DNA from 3 places in the Priestia megaterium genome. Region 2 is predicted to be linked to each of the others. Evidence: predicted binding sites of a transcription regulator. Region 2 holds the regulator's gene; each other region holds the start of a gene.
The links. The regulator LexA, encoded in region 2, represses DNA repair genes until DNA is damaged. The targets are predictions, from matches to a motif close to CGAACATATGTTCG.
Positions count from the first base shown of each region.

Region 1 (7,009 bases), 2.1 Mb from region 2:
ATGGAATTTTTGTTTTAATATTCATAAAAAGGGTATTTGTTCTAAGAACCAACTAAAATAGGAGGAGATCAAATGAGAAGAGCGAAACAAGCTGTTGTAGCTTCTGCTGTAGGTTTAGCTATGTTAGCGACGCCATTAGCTCTACCGAATTTAGGAGGTTCTGCTGGCTCCGCAGAAGCTGCAGAAGTTGGAGGAGACGTAGCAATTGATCCAGTAGCCATAGGACAAGCGATTGCAGATGCGGCTAAAACTGCCGACAATCGAAGTGGTTTTGTTAAGGGAGCGATGGAAAAAGCTTTCTTTGAATCGGGTCAGCAGTATAATGTGATAGTAATGAATTTAAGTCAAGGTTATAATTCCGACCAGTTACAAGGTGTACAATATTTTGATACCGTAGATTATGATGGTATCACGTTCGGGGTCTGGATATTTGAAGAAGGAACGTTTATTAATGAAGGCGACGGTGGATATGATAACTGGGCCTTTAGAGGTTGGTTTGAACGTACGGGGGACGATGAGAAAACGGTCAACTTCCATAGACCTTGATCTAATTAAACAGAACCCTATTTAATTAAATAGGGTTCTGTTTGTTTGCTATAAGAATTTTTCTGTTTAAAGAGATTGCAATAAAAAGTCTAGTATAGCGCTTTAGACAACAGTATCTCAATTAGAAATCTTGTTCCTTCCACAGTAGCCCAATTTTTTGTTTTCTCTGCAAAACCTTTTCTAGATAACGTTCCGTTATTTTACGATCACTGTGACCAAGCTCCTTTTGAATTAAGACGATATCAGCTCCCTGTTGGCTACTAAATCGCATAAAATGACCAAAATAATGAAGTGAAATCAGTGAAATGGGTGGGCTTGAAGCTGCCGGGAAAGGCATTTTAAGCTTTTATTAGCTTTCGTTTTCGCTATCGCTATCAATATCATTATCGTTGTCAGTATTACCATATTTAAAATCAATAATGTTTTTTCTAATTTCTTCTCTGATTTCAGGGTTTTCTTTTAAGAAAACCTTAGCGTTTTCTCTTCCCTGTCCTAAACGTTCTCCATTATATGAAAACCAAGATCCAGACTTTTGAACAATATCTACTTCAGAACCAATATCTAAGATTTCTCCTTCTCTTGAGATACCTTCTCCATACATAATATCTACTTCAGCAATGCGGAAAGGAGGTGCCATCTTATTTTTGACTACTTTGATTCTTGTTTTGTTACCAACTATGTCATTTCCCAGTTTAAGTTGTTCAGCGCGGCGAACCTCAAGACGAACGGAAGAATAGAATTTTAGTGCTCTTCCACCTGGCGTTGTTTCCGGATTTCCAAACATAACGCCTACTTTCTCCCTGATTTGATTGATGAAGATAGCAATGGTTTTAGACTTATTAATTGCTCCAGATAGTTTACGAAGGGCTTGAGACATCAAACGAGCTTGTAGACCTACGTGAGAATCTCCCATTTCTCCCTCAATTTCTTTTTGAGGAACTAATGCTGCTACTGAGTCAACAACAATAATATCTACAGCACCACTTCTAACTAATGCTTCAGCAATTTCAAGTGCCTGCTCACCAGTATCTGGTTGAGATAACAGTAACTCATCAATATCTACACCTAGTTTTCTTGCGTAAACTGGATCAAGTGCGTGTTCAGCATCAATAAAGGCAGCTCGACCTCCATTTTTTTGTACTTCTGCAATCGCATGTAAGGAAACTGTTGTTTTACCTGAGCTTTCGGGTCCGTACACTTCCATGATTCTTCCTTTTGGATAACCATTAATCCCAAGAGCGATATCTAAAGCTAATGAACCTGAGCTAGATGCCTCAACTTTTGTATGTGTGCCTTCCCCCATCTTAATAATTGATCCTGTACCGAATTGTTTTTCAATTTGTTTTAGAGCCATATCTAGTGCTGCTTGTTTATCATTCATAATTTAAAACCTCCGATTGTTAGTACGTTTACAGTAAACGACAATGTATGTGGATAAATAATAAGGATTGGCTCAAATGTTTTTGCTCCGTGCGAGAAAATTTTGTGTTTAACTGTCTTGGTTTATTCTGTTGTTCCTTTATTTATCTCTAAACCCTTAATATCGAACAAATGTTCCTGTTGTGTAATCATACAATAAACGCATCTAGTTGTAAAGGAGAAAGTTTTGTACAAACCAGCCAAAGAAATATCTTTTTTGTAAAAAGTAGGTTTATACCTTTAATACTTACAGTTATTGAAACTTCAATCTATAAAATAACCCTTATTATACGCTCAAAAAATAATTCATCCTCTTATATACATTATGTCATGTGCTTAGACTATCCACTAACAAAAGGGATAAATTATAATAGATTTATTAGAGAAATTTTCAACCTAATAAATTCAAATGAAATTCGTTATTAAAAATGTGATACATTAAATAAGAGACAAGAAATGAAAGGAGTTTTTTTAATGAGTAACCATGAAGCACAAAATGAATTGCCACCAAAAACATGTACAATCGATCGACTTGTAACAATGCCGGATGATGTAAATAAAGTAATCAAAGGCAGCAAAACAGCAACTCGCCGAAATGGAAGATATGCTGATGTAGGAGAGATAATGGTTTTAGAAGATCAAAAATTTGTAGTGGAACGAGTTTATTCTCAATCACTAGGTGAATTAACAGATGAAAATGCTCGCCAGGAAGGCTATGCTACAGTAGAGGAATATAAACAATCTATTTTGTCTTATCATCCTGGGATGCCTTGGCTTCCGCAAATGAGGGTATGGGTGCATGAGTTCAGATTAGTTAACGATTGATAGGTAAAAGAAATGGATTTGTTGTACCGTATATTAGTATATATTCATGTTTCTAGTGTCATTTTATCGATTGGTCCTTTTTTTATTCTCTTGCCAATTGTTAAAAAACTACATAGTTCAAGAGAACAAGAAATGAATGCCTATTTGATCACATTTCAATCTGTTGTTAGGCTCGCAAAACATACGGGCCATGTTCTTGTTATCACAGGGATACTCCTCGTTATGTGTGGCCCATGGACGTGGACTACGCCGTGGATTATAATGACACTGATTTTCCTTTTTTGCTCCTTGTTCTTTCTGGCCCGTGCTTTTTCACCAACACTTCGAAAGTACAAGGAGGAAGGACAAAATAAAAAAGAACTGGCAACTAAACTAGAGCGATCTATTTGGATTTATATCATTCTATTAATGACTATGCTTTGGTTTATGGTCGGTAAGCCAACTTTTTGGTGACACCCATCCATTTGTCATCACTAAGAGTAAATAGTTAAACTGATTATTTTCATCAAATACTTTACGTTTTACTTAACATAACTCGTATTTTCGGTATGAAAAAAGATTTTTGCTTGTATATCAGATGCACATTTGGATTAAAAATTAAAAACCCCTATTAACCGTATGTTAAAGGGGTTCTTACTTATTGTTTAAACTCCAAGTATGAAGTTCTTATAGAAGAATACACTAAATATCAATATGTTTCAAGTCAACCCAAGTAATTATCTACTTGTTGCTACTATTAATAGGTTGATCTATAGATTGTTGGGTCTCAAATAGAGAGGTCTTAATGCCGATTAAAGACGCCACAATCGTTAGGATGCCTGCTGAAATAAAAATTAAAGAGACGCTAATATATTCAGCTGCAACACCTGCTAACATTCCACTAATCGGTAAAGCCAAAAAAGCTAACATACGAGTTGAACTAATTACTCTTCCCAATAAGGCTGATGGCACAATCTCTTGCCTAAGGGTAAACCAATTAATTGCTAATAATGTTACCGAACCGACAATTACAATTCTACAGACTATTAACAAAATAACTGCAGTGTTTGAAAAAGTAAGGATAGTTTGACCTAAACCTATTATTACACCACAATAGATAATTATATTTCCCCGTGGTAATTTATTTAGTTTATTTGCAGCATAAATTGCTACAAATGACCCTAAGGTTTGTAGGGAAAATATTAAACCAATATACTGTGCCGATAAATGTAAATTATCCTTTAGATGAAACATAAATAAAGCTTCCATAGCACCATAACCCACATTGATTAAGAATATGAGAATAGTCCCTATCAAAATCTTTTTAGTATTTATAACGTATTTAACTCCTTCAGCTATTGAATTCATTATAGAACTATTAACTGGATTCTGGCTTTTATATTTCTTAGTTATTAAGCCAATGAATATTCCAGAAAGAAAATACGTGAAAAAATTAAAATATAATAAGTTATGAGTTCCAACCAAAGCAATTAAAATGCCTGCTATTGAAGGGCCTGCAAAGGTTGTGATTGTCTCTGATAACTTGAATAAAGAGTTACCCTGTATTAAATTTTCACCTTCTAAAATTTCTGGTATGACTGATTCAAAACTTGGATGATAAAATGCACTCACAGCTGATATTAAAAAAGCTACCACATATACAATCCATATATCTAACACGTTTATTAAAGCTGCAAGAGGTATGATAATAATTAAAATGGCTGATAAAATATCACCTATTAATAAAATGTATTTCTTACTTATACGATCAGCTAAGGCTCCGCCTAACAAACTAAACAATACTTGAGGCGTAATTTCTAAAACAAATGTTAATGCCATTAAACTTGGTGATTTAGTCAAATCATATACTAATAAAGGCAGTGCGATTTGAAAAAAAGACGTGCCCAACTTACTTGTTGTGGCACTTAAAAATAAGCATAAAAAATCTCTGTTCTTTAGTACTTCATAAGATTTCAACATTTACCCCCCCATCATAATTATTTACCTGCTGTTACAGGTGCGGAATGGCAAACTGGACAATCCTCTTTCTTATTCCACTCTGAAATAGGGTAAGTTTGATATGTAAGGAAATTTAATTCCATCATTTTCCCTAATGATGTTGGAGTTTGAATACCTGTTACCAACCCTAAAAATTCATTTACAATAGCACCAGCCAACATAGCTACATTAGGACTAATCGCAGCATTATTTCGTTGAAAATTTATCTGATGCATACTGTCAAGTTGCTTATTAACTATAACATCACTTTCAATTATGGTTTGTTTATGACACTCTACACACCCAGTTTTTCCTGGTAACATAGAATAAAATCTGCCCCTTGTGTTTAGGACTCCACCTGAAACTAACGGCTTTCCTAACTTCACTACTGCTTCATTCACCCAGTCCTGTATATGAAGGGTTGGTTTATCGGCTACACAAATTACATAATCACTACCTTCAATATGTGCCATTACATCTTCAGCACATTCTATACGCTTATTAGTAACGTTTAACTTAACATTAGGATTAAAACGCGATATTCTTTCCTTTGCTAATTCCGTTTTTAACTTATTAATATCTTTTTCAGAATATAACAACTGTCTATTAAAATTGCTTAATTCCAAAGTATCAAAATCCAATGCATTAATGTTATGAAAACCTAATGCAGATAGATGATATAGTATTTGACTACCTAAACCTCCGATTCCGAGCAAAGCAACCTTTGTATTTATGATAGTTTCTTGCACATTGTACTTATTGTCCTCTAAAGACGTAAAAAGCGAAAAATAATTAAGGTTTGCTTTGTATCTTTCGAGTTCATAATCTCCTATAGATTGAGGATTCAAAGAATTATCTTCTAAATATTTCTCTGTATCTAATGCCTTTATCCCTTCCAATACCTCATTTTCTTTTATGTTTGGATACTTTTCTTGGACTAAATGTATTATTTCTTCTATAGAATTTTTTCCGTTAATAAGAGAAATTAAATACTTAATACTTCCACTGGGATCTTCAATAACTCCTGCTACTCCATCTTCTTCACCAATATGGATTTCATCATTTATAAAAAATACAGGGATTGTCTCTTTGAACTTAGGTTTCATTTTCTACATTTCACTCCATTTCTCTTAATTATTGAAATAGGGAACTATCATATGATAGTTCCCTATATTTACAGACTTGAAGTTTAAACAATAAGTAAGTAGTTCACATAATGATAACGTTTTAGCCTGGAATACCGTTTAATACCGCAGCTTTATTAGTTGTTTTCTTAACTTTTACCTTCATAACTAACACCTCCATTTCTTAAAAGATATATTTATAATATTGCATTAAAAAGGCATTTTCAACAATTAAATCCAATTTTTATAATATTCAAACAAAAACAGGTAAATTATACTTTTTTTCGTTTATTTTAAACCGACAAATATTCCATTTATAATATTTTTTCTTGCATGTAAAACCAGCATAGATGAGTAATCCAGGTTTCCGCAGTTTTCCATTGAGTAGATATTTTTCTAACTTGTGATTCTGTTAATAATTCGTTATACTCATAAATCTCTCCTACTACTTTACGTATAATTAAGTCTCCTGCGGGTAGAATGTCTTGACGTCCTATACCTCTCATTAGTATTGACTCTGCCGTCCATTTTCCTATACCTCTATGTTTCATTAAATAGCTACAACCCCCTTCACGATCTAATAAATATAAGCAACTTAAGTCTAGCTCTTCATCTATAATGGCTTTAGTTATTTCATGAATATATTCAGCTTTCCTTTGACTTAGCTTTAAGTCACGAAGTTGGTTTATATTTAACTTCATCACCTTGTGGGGGCATAAATCTGTATAATATTCACAGTTATTAATTATTATTTTAGCTCCTGTTTTTTCTAACAAACTCTTTTTAATCCTATGAGCAACTTTTGCACTAATTTGTTGACCGATGATTGCCCATATGATGGATTCGTAGACACTTCCTAATAAAACAGGTCTAAACCCTTCGTACATTTTTATTAATTTTCCTATCTTAGATTCATTAGCTATAGACTTTTGAGCTTTGTTTATATCTTGTTCCAGACAAAATATTGTGATAATTTTCTCCTTTACTAGTTGAACCTGATTATTCTTAACTTCTTCACCAATAACTTTAACTTCCAAGTACTTACTATCGATTCCTTCGTCCCTAACTAGTACTAGGTACGTTCTTCCCCCTATTATAAAAGCTCTACAATATGTGTT
Region 1 is NZ_CP023317.1:1,731,116-1,738,124, reverse strand. It holds gene CEQ83_RS08710 (hypothetical protein) at 73-546, shown strand; gene recA (recombinase RecA) at 896-1,927, opposite strand; gene CEQ83_RS08700 (ASCH domain-containing protein) at 2,440-2,790, shown strand; gene CEQ83_RS08695 (DUF2269 family protein) at 2,809-3,243, shown strand; gene CEQ83_RS08690 (MFS transporter) at 3,511-4,746, opposite strand; gene CEQ83_RS08685 (HesA/MoeB/ThiF family protein) at 4,767-5,873, opposite strand; gene CEQ83_RS08680 (DNA-3-methyladenine glycosylase family protein) at 6,206-7,009, opposite strand, start outside.
Region 1: recA (recombinase RecA) is a predicted target of LexA. The motif match lies at 2,091-2,104, and genes of this name have one in related genera.

Region 2 (7,009 bases):
AATTGAGCTAACATCCATTTATGTACAGTTGCTTGAAACACCCACGATTTGTTCCAATAGTAGCTGTTTATGACGCCAATGAAATAGGATAGTACGTTAGCCAATATATAATTCATATCAAAATGAATCAGTGCTAAGTAACTGATAATAGTGAGCAGGGTATTCATTATACCTACAAATCCGAATTTCAGGAATTTTATCACGGTTGCATAATCCCTTCCATTTAATTTATCTCTTCACATTTTGCCTGGGTCTTATTTTTAGTAAACCGTACTAGTAAATAAGATAGAATCACTGAAATACCAAACCCTTCGAGCAGCATAAAGCTTGGGAAAATAAAGAATCGATAGCGAGTTTGAATTTCAATAAGCAAGTGAATAAGAACGTATCCTATGATTAGTAATAAAAACAGTGTATACGGATATTTATCCTGCTTCTTCAGGAATAAACATATAAGTCCAATAATGGAAAGAATAGTAGTTGAAACGTAAATGATTCTTTCATAACTTTGAGCAGCACTAATTAATTTCTCTTTATTAAAAGGTACATCTTCTTGAGGAGTTAATGAAATACTCCAAAATGTAGATGCATCCGTTCCTCCCCACATATTCAGGAATTTAATGTGAAAGAGATCTAAAAGTTGCTCTTTATCTGCTACTCGCTCTTTAATTACTTCTTTTTCTGCTTCAGCTCGTTTTTCTCCAATTGGCATACCCATAAAACGACTAGCATCCTCTGAAGAATAAGAACCGCTTGTTTCATAATTAAAGCCAATAACGAATTTCCATAAAGGATCTCTGTTACTTAAAGGATATTTAGAAATACCGCTCGCTACAAAAGAGTAGTTGATCAGCGCATTTGCAATAAAAAAAGTAGCCAGTACGCCTACGAGGTTTTTTCCTATTTTCTTTCGACGAGTTTTTAACTCAGCAGCATCCTTCGCTTTAATGTAAGGTTGAAGAATTTGCAAGATGAAATAAATGAAAACAGCAACGATAATAATGGGTCCCAGAGGGCGCATTAAATTTCCTAACGACAATAGAAGACCAATATAAAGCCAGCTAAACTTGTTATGAGCAAATCTTTTTATAATAAGGTAAAAAGCTGCATAAAATAAAAAAGTAGCTAAATGCTGATTGGTTAACACTGAGCTGTAGAGAATGTTCGGAATGTAGAACGCATATAGGAAAGCTGCCATTCTCCCAGCAAGTTCGTTAAATACTTTAGCGCCAATTAGATAAATAAAAATAACGGTTCCAGTAGAATAAAAAATATTTAACAATTTTAATGTAAAAATGCTATCTCCAAAACAGCGAATAACAATAGATTCATAGAATGAAAAGCCTAGCTGATATACCCATGTAGTGAAATAAACGCTTTGGTTAAATTCATAATTTCCTTTTGCGATATTACGTGCGGCATCTAACATGACAAGAAAGTCAGATTTTACAGGTGTTTGAACAGAAAGCATCCATGCTAATCGAACACCTAAGGTCAAAACAATCAGTGAAATAAAAAAAACAGTTTTGTTCATGTATCTACTTGCAATAGCTATTAGAAAAATGACAAGGAAAGTGATACATATTCCTTCAATAATAAATGAATTACTTAAAGCCAAGCCTTTTAAGTCCAATGAATTTGTCATCGCACTATAACTGCCCCATAGAGACCATGTAAGAATCATGACACATAAAAGAATCAGGCTTTTGGATAAAAATGAGTTAAGCATATTACCTCCTGCAAATTATTTCAAAGATAAGGTACAAAATTCCTACCCTATGATACCATATTTTATTATTTTGTATATATTTTTCTTATAGAGTATAATGTTAGATTGTTCTGAAATTACAACAGCGGCACAACGTGTAATAAAAGGTTCAGTGGAGTAGGCAGTGATTTAGTAATAGATAAAAGAGGTTGGGAAAAAAGGATTTTAGTCGAAGCGAAAAACGAACCATTAATCATCATGTTTGATTAGTGGTTCGTTTTTTATGGTGCACGTAGGTTTCATTTGTTTAGTTCTTTCCAGCAGTTGATTGGAGGGCAAGACGAAGACTCCTGCGGGAAAAGCGGAAGGGGTGAGACCCCGCAGGAGCGCAAGCGACGAGGAGGCTCACCGGCCGCCCGCGGAAAGCGAAGTCTTGCACGGAAATCAACTGCGATGTCACAAGCAATCCCTGCTAGCTTATTTATTTCATTTGTTTCCCTTTAGACTTGCTTGGTTTAGTTATGTCTCAATCTCTTCTTTTTTATAATGTATTTTCTGATGCGAACAGCTTTTATGTTTTAAATCGATCTTTTAATAAATTCCATAGGGAACTCACTCCGAGACTAATGCTGATCAGAATTCCTGATAAAGCTACTATTAAAGCGATATATTCAAAGATAGAAAACTGCTTCATACTATCCCAATTGATGTTTCCCTTTAGCTTGCTAATAACTAAATTCATTCCGTAAATACCGGAAAGAACGGTATAAATCGTTAAAATTAATAATAAGTAATTGTGACGCTTGGCCGCGATTTTCTCTTGATTTTGATACAAAGTACCAAGGGTTTCTTTGACTTCTTGATAAAGAGAATTGATGTGGAAGATTTTTTTAAAGAGCTCAGAAAACTCTTGACCTTCCGTGCGAGAGCTAATTTCTAAAAATAAATATTTACCTGAAAATACAGTAATAGAGCGAATTAGTCGCTCGATGCCCTCTGAATTTTTATGAAACGTGAGCTGAGAATACTCATAGGATAGTTTTAGCAACACGATTTTATAGAAAAAATGCAAAAATAAATTATAGTAATGTTGGCCAAATAGATGATTCATCAAAAGCTGATCCGTTTTAGAGTCTGTCGATTTAGAAATACACGAAAACACATGGTCTGTTATAACGTAATAGGTTTCAGGAGCCCATCTGGAATACACGTGTTTGGTATTATACGTTTTAATATACTCATGGTTGTGTGCAGAGATAAACGGTTTCCCGTCAGGCGTATAGCTATTTAGCTGCCCAGTACGAAATAAAGTTGTGGAGTTAATCTCTTGCTCTTGATTTACCGTTACATAACTTAATACAAACATCCGTTCATCGATAAAATAAGGAAGACTCCCGACGTGCTGTTCACGCGTCGCTTCTTTTTTGATGTGTTCGTTCAAAAATGGCGCGAGCTGTGAAAAAATATAATCCTGTACTTTGCTATAGCGATGATGTTCATAGGTAATGGTGGATCCATGCTCTTCAGCAAGCTTCGGTTCTAATACACGAAAATGATTCATGAATTCTAAAATGTCATCATAGGTGTAATGATTATGACTCATCTCAGTGCGAATGGTCATGACGCCAATTTCAAAAGGACATAAAAAAACATCCACAGACAGCACGTTGCTAGACACGGTGGTGGAGGAAGTTTGTAGCGTAACGGTATGGTCTATTTTTTTTGAAAATCGAAGCAAGCCTTCTTTTTCGCACGAATCAGGAAATAGAATACATTCAATGTAAGGAAGAAAATATTGATCCAAGCTATCATGAGATACGTAATACTGTTCTCCGTAGTATTCTTTTTCTACATGTTTGTTTTGAATGGAAAAAAACTCAAACATATTTGCTTCTAGTGCATGAACAAGCTGCTCTTTATTTTTTCGATCAAAGGAAAAAGGAAAAAGAAACATGTTCATTGCTTTGGTAGGCATAATAGTTTGAAATGGTTCTGTTTTCCTTGGTGTATTGGTCATAAACTACATCCTTCTTATAGTCGGTTGTATTTTTTTTGAGAGTCGAAAAAATGCAGACAGAAAGTAAAAGGTAAAACAGGCTTTATAAAAACCGCTCTACCTGCCTGTAATGATTCGACGTATCATTTATAATATGCCAATTTTTTTAGAAAACAAACGTAAAAAACCAACTAACATCATGATTAGTTGGTTTTACATACAGTGTGTGATTAGTGAATCGTGCGATATACACCAGTGACTTTTCCTAAAATCGTTACGTGGCGAAGAATAATAGGCGCCATCGTTGAATTTTCAGGCTGTAAACGAACGAAATTTTCTTCTTTAAAGAAACGTTTTACCGTTGCTTCGTTGTCCTCGGTCATAGCGACCACAATATCTCCGTTATTAGCAGTTTGCTGCTGACGTACGATTACCATATCGCCATCTAGAATACCTGCTTCAATCATACTTTCTCCCATAATTTCAAGCATAAATACATGATCATCTGGAGAAACGAATTTATCTGGAAGAGGGAAATATTCTTCCACATTTTCAACGGCTGTTATAGGAAGACCCGCTGTTACTTTACCGATAACAGGAACATTAATGACATTGCTTTTAGGGATGTTTACTTCGTCTAGTTGAAGAACTTCGATTGCTCTTGGTTTTGTTGGATCTCTGCGAATTAACCCTTTACTTTCTAAACGAGCTAAATGCCCGTGTACAGTGGAGCTAGAGGCTAATCCCACCGCTTCCCCAATCTCACGAACAGAAGGCGGATAACCTTTTAATTTTACTTCGTGCTTAATAAAATCTAGTATGTCTTGTTGACGTTTTGATAGCTTCATATTTTTCACCTCGATTTTAGCTATTCTTTAGGTGAATTATACCACGTGATGTGTCAATATACAAACATAAGTTCGAAGAATTCCATTGACAGAAACAAATGTTCTCAATAAAATAAGAACATATATTCTGATAGGGGGATCATAATATGCACCAATTCTTACATTCTATGAAACATTACGCTATTTTTTTTGCAGTTATCGCTGCACTTACATATGTATTGACGCTGGTTTTAGGAGCGGATAAAGTAGATTTAGACAAATATTCAACGGTTACTATTACAAAAGGAGATACGCTTTGGGACTTGTCCAACAAGTATCATAATCACCATCATTTGACCACCAATGAATTTGTCAAATGGGTTGAAGACGTCAATGATCTAAACTCAGACACTGCCCAGTCTTTATCTCCTGGAGATAAATTATATATTCCTGTTTTAAAAAAAGAGTTACATAATCAAGTGGCAATTGAACAGTAGTGTGTAACGGCCGTTCCTGAATATTGTTAGAAGCCGAAAAGGTCGTGATAAAAGTGGACGCCATTATTTATTGCCGTGTAAGTACGGATAAAAAAACCCAAGAAACATCTTTACAGCGCCAGCAAGAAGAATTAAAAAAGCTTGCTGATCTTCACCATCTAAACGTAAAAAAAGTCGTAATGGAAAAAGCAAGCGGATATGACGTAGACAGAGAGGGTATATTGGATGTTCTTCATACAATGAAAGAAGAAAAAATATCTGTGCTGCTCATTCAAGACGAAACGCGATTAGGCAGAGGAAATGCCCGAATTGCGCTTCTTCATGCTTTTCATAAAGAAAATGCTACGATCTATACGATTAGTCATCAAGGTCAGCTTCAGCTTTCAGAATCTGATTCGATGGTGTTAGATATTATTAGCTTAGTGGAAGAGCATCAGCGGAAATTACATAACGCTAAAATTAAAAGAGGAATGAAAAGAGCCGTAGAAAACGGTTATCGTCCGCAGCAAAATTTAAAAAATCAAGGAGTTAACTCAGGAAGAGAAAAAAAAGAAGCGCCGATTGAAGAAATTGTCCGCCTTCGTCATAACGGCTTAACCTTTGCTGAAATTTCAGTTACGCTAAAAGGTTTTGGTTATAATATTTCAAAAGCAACGGTACATCGTCGCTATCAAGAGTATCAAGAGAGTGCTCAATCTCTTGATAAAACGAAAGAGATTTAGTAAGATGACTACATGTTGCCGGAACGGTTCGGTAATTTTAATTATTGATTATAAGGAGATAGGTTTTATATGCTATCAAAAGATAAACTTGCTCGTATTAATGCTCTTTCAAAAAAGGCAAAGGCTGAAGGTCTGACAGAATCTGAAGCGAAAGAACAGCAAGAGCTACGTCAGGAATATTTAAAAGTTTTCCGACAATCTATGACAAACCACCTTCATACGATTAAAGTTGTGGACGAGGAAGGTAAAGATGTTACGCCTAAGAAGTTAAAAGAGAGCAAAAAGAAGCGTCTTCACTAAGACGTTCTAGTAAAACTAGAGGGAGAGTTCCCTCTAGTTTTTTGTATATTTTTAATAAGGCACACAAAAACTGTAAAAGTGGAAATTTTTTTGGTTCAAGTATTGTACAAATAAGCAAATCATTAGTATGATAACATATGTACATAGTTTTGAAAGGAATGAAGAGTATGACACAACGTATTGAAGATCTTTCGATTGCAACAATTCGTACTTTATCAATCGATGCGATTGAGAAAGCAAATTCAGGTCACCCAGGTATGCCAATGGGAGCTGCTCCAATGGCATATACATTGTGGACAAAATTTATGAACATCAATCCAAAGAATCCAAACTGGTTCAACCGTGACCGCTTTGTATTATCAGCAGGACACGGATCGGCACTATTATACAGCTTGCTTCATTTAGCTGGATATGACTTATCAATTGAAGACCTTAAAAACTTCCGTCAATGGGGAAGCAAAACACCAGGTCATCCAGAGTTCGGTCATACAGCAGGTGTTGATGCAACAACTGGTCCACTAGGACAAGGTATTGCAATGGCTGTTGGTAAAGCAATGGCAGAACGTCATTTAGCTGAAACATACAACAAAGAAGGTTTAGAAATTGTAGACCACTTTACGTATGGTATTTGTGGTGACGGAGACTTAATGGAAGGTGTATCTGCTGAAGCAGCTTCATTAGCGGCACACTTAAAATTAGGACGCTTAGTTGTTTTATACGATTCAAATGATATTTCTTTAGACGGAGATTTAGATCGCTCGTTCTCTGAGAACGTAGAAGATCGTTTCAAGGCTTACGGATGGCAAGTAATTCGCGTTGAAGACGGCAATGACTTGACAGCGATTGCAAACGCAATTGAAGAAGCAAAAGGCGATTTAACACGCCCAACGCTAATTGAAGTAAAAACAACAATCGGATTTGGTTCTCCAAACCACGCGGGTACTTCTGGCGTGCACGGT
Region 2 is NZ_CP023317.1:3,849,502-3,856,510, reverse strand. It holds gene CEQ83_RS19775 (GtrA family protein) at 1-203, opposite strand, end outside; gene CEQ83_RS19770 (ArnT family glycosyltransferase) at 224-1,729, opposite strand; gene CEQ83_RS19765 (hypothetical protein) at 2,012-2,212, shown strand; gene CEQ83_RS19760 (magnesium transporter CorA family protein) at 2,280-3,725, opposite strand; gene lexA (transcriptional repressor LexA) at 3,935-4,552, opposite strand; gene yneA (cell division suppressor protein YneA) at 4,699-5,028, shown strand; gene CEQ83_RS19745 (YneB family resolvase-like protein) at 5,082-5,750, shown strand; gene CEQ83_RS19740 (DUF896 domain-containing protein) at 5,820-6,050, shown strand; gene tkt (transketolase) at 6,218-7,009, shown strand, end outside.

Region 3 (7,009 bases), on a different replicon from region 2:
CATAAGGGATATTCTGGATGACTTTTATGATTTATTGTTAATTTCGGTATACTTTTAGAGGAGTACATAAATGGAGGCAAAAAATGAATTTGCTAATAGTAGGTGCCATTATTATTTTGACAGTCATTTTCGACTATTTCATTTTTGATTACAACGATAAGAGGTGGGGATGGATAAAAAGTTGCTCTAAACCTGTAAGAGTAGGAGTTATTCGTTGCTACTTACTTATGTCATTTATTATTTATTTTGCTTTAAGCCTTAAATATATCTCTTAAGGTTTAAAGCCTTTTTTATGTATCATTATCCGAATTAATTTACCAGGTTTTTCGTATTAAAAAAAGCAAAGTTCGTAAAAGTATACCTTTACGAACGTATGAAAAATTATCAGAACCAATTGTTTTATATATCCGTAAAAGTTAAAAAACACTTTATGAACGTTCATTGTTTAACATGTACTTTTGCGAACCTTTTTTAAAAACGGATATAAAAATCAGTTAATTGATGATTGGTATTACGATTACTATTAACCATATTAATCATGGATTCAAGACGTTTGTTTTCCATAACATCAAGCCCCAACATATAATCAATAAAAGCGATTTTTGATAGGGTAGCAACCATCAATGTTTCCAAATCATGCTGATCCATTATTTCATTAACGAGCTTATAAAGGTCATCTTTTCTATGTCTCATTACTTTTTCCTCTACAACAACAGACCTGTCTATTTTAAAAATGCTCATTCTTTCATTTCACCTTCTCACACATAATTAGTTATATTAGTATGCTCTTTTTACTGGTAATATATATGTTAGGTTTCTGTATAAGAAGAAAAATACAAATAAGACAATAGTAGATAACTGAATGGTTATTTTGAGGGGACTATTATGATAACTGATGATTTATTGCACTTTTTTCAATATGGCTTAAGTGCCCGAAGATTAATCTTTAGGTATATGAAACTTTATATTTTTATAACTATTGTTTTTATAGGCGCATATTTCATTTTTTGTTTTTACGCTAAAGAACATAATTTAAAGTATAGTATCATAGGATTCTTTCCTGGTAGTGGTGTAGTCCTCTTGTTAGGTGCATTATTTATTAATTACCAAGCAACAAGAGTGCTAAGAAATAAGTATAAATTTAAGGTGAAGCACAGAATTTTCTCAATGTACAGTAAGGATTGGGAATTATTTCAATTAATGATTTTGAAAGTTTATCTTGAAAGAAAACGTATTAATACTAAAGAAGCTATTGAACAACTAAAAGAAGATTTGAAAGAAAGAGCTGAATTTAAAATTAAAACCCAAGTTCCGTTTTATATAGGTTCTTTCATGATATTATTTATTCCTGTTTGGTCTGCAACAAATAATTCAGTATTTAAATCTGCGGGCAACCTAAAAGAATCCTATATTTATTTAATATTTATTGTGTTGGTTATAGTTTTTATTAATTTAACAGTTGGCAGTTTCAAGCAAATTGCTAAAATAGTATTTTTAAACCATCTGGTTAAAACTGAAGAATTGAATTATTTTCTAACGGCTTTAGCATACGAATATTATTTGGTCGAAAATGATTTAAGAGAAAATAATCTGCATATCCCTTATCATTCTAGAGGAACTATCAAGTTTAAATTAATTAAAAATGTATTAGATGATTATTATGAAAGATACCCAGAGCGAATATAAAATATATGATGAAAAGATTAAAAAAGGCAGCCAAATATTTTTGGCTGCCTTTTTAGCAAAATTACACAACTAGAATTATATTTTATCATCTTGAATTACTAATTGCATTTGAAATATATCTGATTCTGTAATTCCTGCCTTATTTAACTCATCTTTAAGGGTCATTCCCTCTTCGATCTTTATTTTCCTTTTAGTGCCGTATCTTAATGTAAAAATTCTCATTTGATACATTAACAAATTTCCCTTTCTAACACACATTTAAATTTTTTTAAAAATCTTCTTAGTTTTAAAGAGTTTGCTTCTCTACTACAACTGGGAGGATAAAAAGTCTTGTTTCCTACCTCTTCCTAAAATATTAACAAAAAGAGGTGATTTTATGAATTTACTTTTACTTAGTTCTGTTATTGGTGTTACTGGCAATGCTCTTTATCATGTGATTCGAATTTATTTTCTTATAAAAAAAGAAAGACAAAACATAAGAGTAAAAGGCTAATCTGCATTCCATTTCTGATAGGGTAGCAATAATCGGGAAAACTTTAGAGTTTTTGTTGAAAGAAGAACATTCGTTCGTATATAATATAGAGAACAAATGTTCTTTAATTTAAGGAGTTCTTTCAATGGATGGTGGGCAGCTACCAAACAGAGTGATTATTTGTATCGACATGAAATCGTTTTTCGCTTCGGTTTCCTCTGTTATACGGGGGTTAGATCCGTTGAAAACAAGACTTGCGGTGATAGGAGATATCAAAAGGTCAGGATCGGTTGTGCTAGCAGCCACACCTTTATTAAAAAAAGAAGGGATCAAAACAGGAAGCCGTCTTTTTGACATTCCTAAAAGGAAAGATATCCATGTGGTGAATCCATCTATGGAGAGATATATCAAGGCTTCGAACTATATTTCGAGTTTGGTGTTACAGTATGTGGCTCCTGAAGACTTTCATGCGTATAGCATTGATGAGTTATTTATTGATGCGACAGCTTCTTTGCATTTATTTGCTCAAACACCAGAAGAACTGGCCCATAAAATCATCAACGAGATTTATCGCAAGACACGGCTGACAGCTACCGCAGGTATCGGTCCGAATCTCTTACTGGCGAAGGTGAGCTTAGATCATGAAGCCAAGAACAGCCCAACAGGAGTTGCCTATTGGCGATATGAGGATATTCCCTTTAAGTTGTGGTCCATTCATCCGATGAAGGATTTCTGGGGGATTTCGTCTGCTACGGAAAGACGCTTAAATCGTTTGGGCATTCACTCCATCAAAGAACTCGCTCTTTCTTCAAAAGAGATGTTACAAAAGGAATTTGGCATACTAGGCGAAGAGTTGCACCAACATGCGAATGGGATTGATTACAGTCGCATTTCTGATGTGTACATTCCTAGCTCTCGTTCCTTTGGAAAGAGTCAGGTTCTATTCCGTGATTATACAAACCGAAAAGAAGTGGAGTTATTGCTGTTGGAGCTATTGGACGATGTCTGTTTTCGCTTACGCATGCACCAAGTGGTGGCTCAAACGATCCATTTATCCATTGGCTACAGCAAACAAACAGGTGGCGGCTTCTCCATACAAAAGAAAATGGGGAGAGCTTCGAACTTAAGCCAAGATATCTTTCCATACTGTTTAACGATTTTACATACGCATGATAGTGGCATGCCGATTCGCTCCATCGGTATTTCCTTATCAAACACTAGCATTCAAGAAGAAGAGCAAATGAGCTTATTTGAGGACATCGATCAGCGTGAAAGAGCCTATGCTCTTGCCAAAACGGTTGATGACATTCGGCTGCGTTATGGAAAGAATAGTGTACTACGTGCGTCTAGTCACCTTCCTTATTCAACAGCTCGTTATCGAAACGGCCTTATGGGTGGCCATAAAGCTTAAGGAGGAAAAAGCGATGGAACATAGAGGAATGAAAGAAACAATAGCATATTATAAGGATGAATATAAAGTATACAAAGATTGTTATTCATCTAGTATCGTTTCTTTGTAAGATAGATAACAATATTAAAAATATGCAGTATCTATAGTATTCACAGAAATAAATATTAGGAGGTGGAGTTAAAGGTTAAAGTAAGGAAAAACCCAACCTTACCATTACAGAAGATTGGGTTTCCTTCTATTTATCAGCAAAACATTTAGTTATGACCAACTATTGGATGTGGTACATATGGCTCTTCAAGAAACGCAATTTCTTCAGGTGTTAGCTTAACCGATAAAGAACCTACTGCATTTTCAAGATGTGATGTTTTCGTAGCACCAATTATAGGAGCTGTTACTGGTTCTTTCTGTAGTAACCAGGCAAGTGCAATGTGTGTACGAGGAATACCATGTTTTTCTGCAATAGATGCTACTCGTTCTACAACCAATCGATCTGCATCCGCAGTCGCATCGTATTTAGATTTTTGGACTTGATCTGTCTCGGAACGATGTGTTGTTACTGACCAGTCACGTGTTAATCTTCCTGATGCAAGAGGGCTATATGGAGTGATACCAATTTTCTCTTCCTTACAAAGAGGTAACATTTCTCGTTCCTCTTCACGGTATATTAGATTTAAATGGTTCTGCATGGACACAAACTTAGTCCAACCATTTTTTTCAGCCACGTGTAATGCCTTTTGGAACTGCCAAGCGTACATGGCAGAAGCACCAATGTATCTTGCTTTTCCAGCTTTCACTACGTCATGTAATGCTTCCATCGTTTCCTCAATAGGGGTATCATAATCCCACCGATGGATGATATAAAGATCTACATAATCAGTTTCTAGTCTCTTAAGACTTTTATCGATTTCACTCATTATTGCTTTTCGGGAAAGACCAGAGCCGTTTGGACCTTTATGCATTTGTCCGTGTACTTTAGTTGCTATGACAACTTCATCACGATTAGCATAATCCTTAAGAGCTCGTCCAAGATATTTCTCACTTGTACCCAGTGAGTATACATTTGCTGTATCAAAAAAATTAATCCCTAAGTCCAGGGCTTTTTTTATAACAAGGCGGGAGTCCTCTTCATTAAGTACCCATTGGTGAAGCCATTTGTTGGCGTCTCCAAAACCCATACATCCAAGACAAAGTCGAGATACATCTAAGCCTGTATTACCAAGTTTTACATACTTCATTTAATTTCCCCCTACTTTTCTAATGAGTCATACACTTTTTTTAAAAAACCTTAACGGTAAGAATTTTTTTCAGAAAGATTTCTTAATTTTCAGAAATAATTTCATTGATACATGCTAATGTGTTAAGTGTTCTCGGAAAGCCCACATATGGTAGACAGTGAGTGATAGCAGTGATTAATGTTTCCTTATCATTGCCCACATTTATGTTACCCTGCACATGTGCTTTCACTTGACCTTCAGCACCGCCTAACGCACTTATAATACAGAGCGTTAATAGCTCTCGTGTTTTCAAATCGAGTCCGTCACGAGTATAGAAATCTCCAAAGCAAAAAGCAGAAAGATATTCCTGCATATGCTTTTGATTTGATGGAGCACTCTCCTGCATTTTTTTTATGACATCTCCAAAAATCTCTACTTGAGTTGCAAGACCCTTTTGAAAGCGATTATCTTCATCTACCGTCTTTTGGCTTTCCATCGGTAAAGCGATATTCTTTGCTTTGAATACCTCATTAACTTCATTGATAGCATTTAACGTTTTCGGAAATCCAATATACGGAGCACATTGGTAAACCGCCTCTTTGATTTCTACAGGTGTTAGCCCAACATTCAATGCTGCACTAACATGTGCTTTTAATTGAGGTAACGTCTGGTTAGTAGCAAGAACCACCAAGGTGATTAACTCACGCTGTTTGTCATCCAGATTACCTTGATAAAAAACTTCACCAAAAATAAAATGGCTCAGAATGTCCTGGAAATCAGGATCAGTGGCATGTGTACTAGGTACTCCTTCACCAAATAGCTGTTTGAATTTTTCTTTGCTCTTTTCGATACGATTCATAAACAAGCCTCCTGATAGAAAAATTTGCATAAGCTCACATTTATATTAGCTACTTTTATTACAATTGATTGGTCGTGAACTTCTTTTAAATCGTTTTTTTCTTAACGTTTTTAATTATGTCATAAATATCAAAAAAGCCTTAACCTATTATTATCAAGTTCTTGCCTAATCCTCTCAAACTCCCTTACTAAATCTATAACTATCAGGTATAATGAACCGAAAATAAAGAAAAGGAGAATAAGTTATGTCTAACAAACCCTATAAACAGCAACATGAACTTGCTAAACTCATTGAACGCCTTTCGAAGCAGGACGGTGTTCACCCTACCATTATTCCATCTTTATTTCTCATCCGTGAATCCATTATTACTGAACCCATTTCTAGAGTTAACGAGCCATCTTTTTGCATTATCCTCCAAGGAGAGAAGGAGGTATTATTGGGAGAGGAACGCTTTTTATACGGTCCTGGTCATTATATTGTGGCATCAGTTGACTTACCAGTTACAGGTCAAGTCATCAAAGCCTCAGCCGAGTCCCCATATTTAGCCTTCAAACTTGAATTTACCTCTAGCCAGGTTTTAGAGGTTTTAAATAGCACAGATATTAAAACTGGGCAGGGAAAGAACGCAAAACGAGCTATGTATGTTAGCAAAATAGAGCCATCTTTGTTGGACGCAGTAGTAAGGTTAGCATCTTTGCTAGACACTCCAAAACATATCCCTGTTCTTGCTCCATTATTTAAAAAAGAAATTCTTTATTGGATTTTGCAAGGTCCACATGGCGAAGCGCTTGAACAAATGGCATTAGAAGGTAGCAATGCCTCTAGAATAAGAGAGGTTATAGATCATATCATCAATAATTATGAAGAGTCTTTTCGTATTGAAGAGCTTGCTGAAATAGCGAATATGAGTGTTTCATCGCTACACCGACATTTTAAAGAGGTAACGGCAATGAGTCCCATTCAGTTTCAAAAACAACTGAGATTGCAGGAAGCGAGGCGCTTGTTATTAGCAGAGTCAACAGATATAGCTCATGTCGCATTCAAGGTGGGATACGAAAGTCAATCGCAATTCAGTCGAGAATATTCCCGAATGTTTGGCTTTCCACCCAGAGTAGATATAAACCGAATGAGAGAAAACTACGTTTAAATGAAGAAGGATTTTAGGTTGTGAAAGGTTGTACCTAAAGTAAAAGGTGCTTTAGTTCAGTAAGAAATAGTAATCGTAAGATTTTCAACAATCTGGTGCTTTAATGGAGTAAGGATTACAAAAAACGATTATCGATATAGACATAGCTACATTGATAAAAACCATTAAAACAAAAGCTTTTTTAAAAGCATGTATTGATAAAATGAAAAAATGGCGTCCA
Region 3 is NZ_CP023318.1:81,448-88,456, forward strand. It holds gene CEQ83_RS26250 (hypothetical protein) at 472-741, opposite strand; gene CEQ83_RS26255 (hypothetical protein) at 886-1,686, shown strand; gene CEQ83_RS26260 (Y-family DNA polymerase) at 2,304-3,569, shown strand; gene CEQ83_RS26265 (aldo/keto reductase) at 3,824-4,804, opposite strand; gene CEQ83_RS26270 (carboxymuconolactone decarboxylase family protein) at 4,887-5,642, opposite strand; gene CEQ83_RS26275 (AraC family transcriptional regulator) at 5,887-6,789, shown strand; gene CEQ83_RS26280 (YolD-like family protein) at 6,992-7,009, shown strand, end outside.
Region 3: CEQ83_RS26260 (Y-family DNA polymerase) is a predicted target of LexA. The motif match lies at 2,243-2,256, and genes of this name have one in related genera.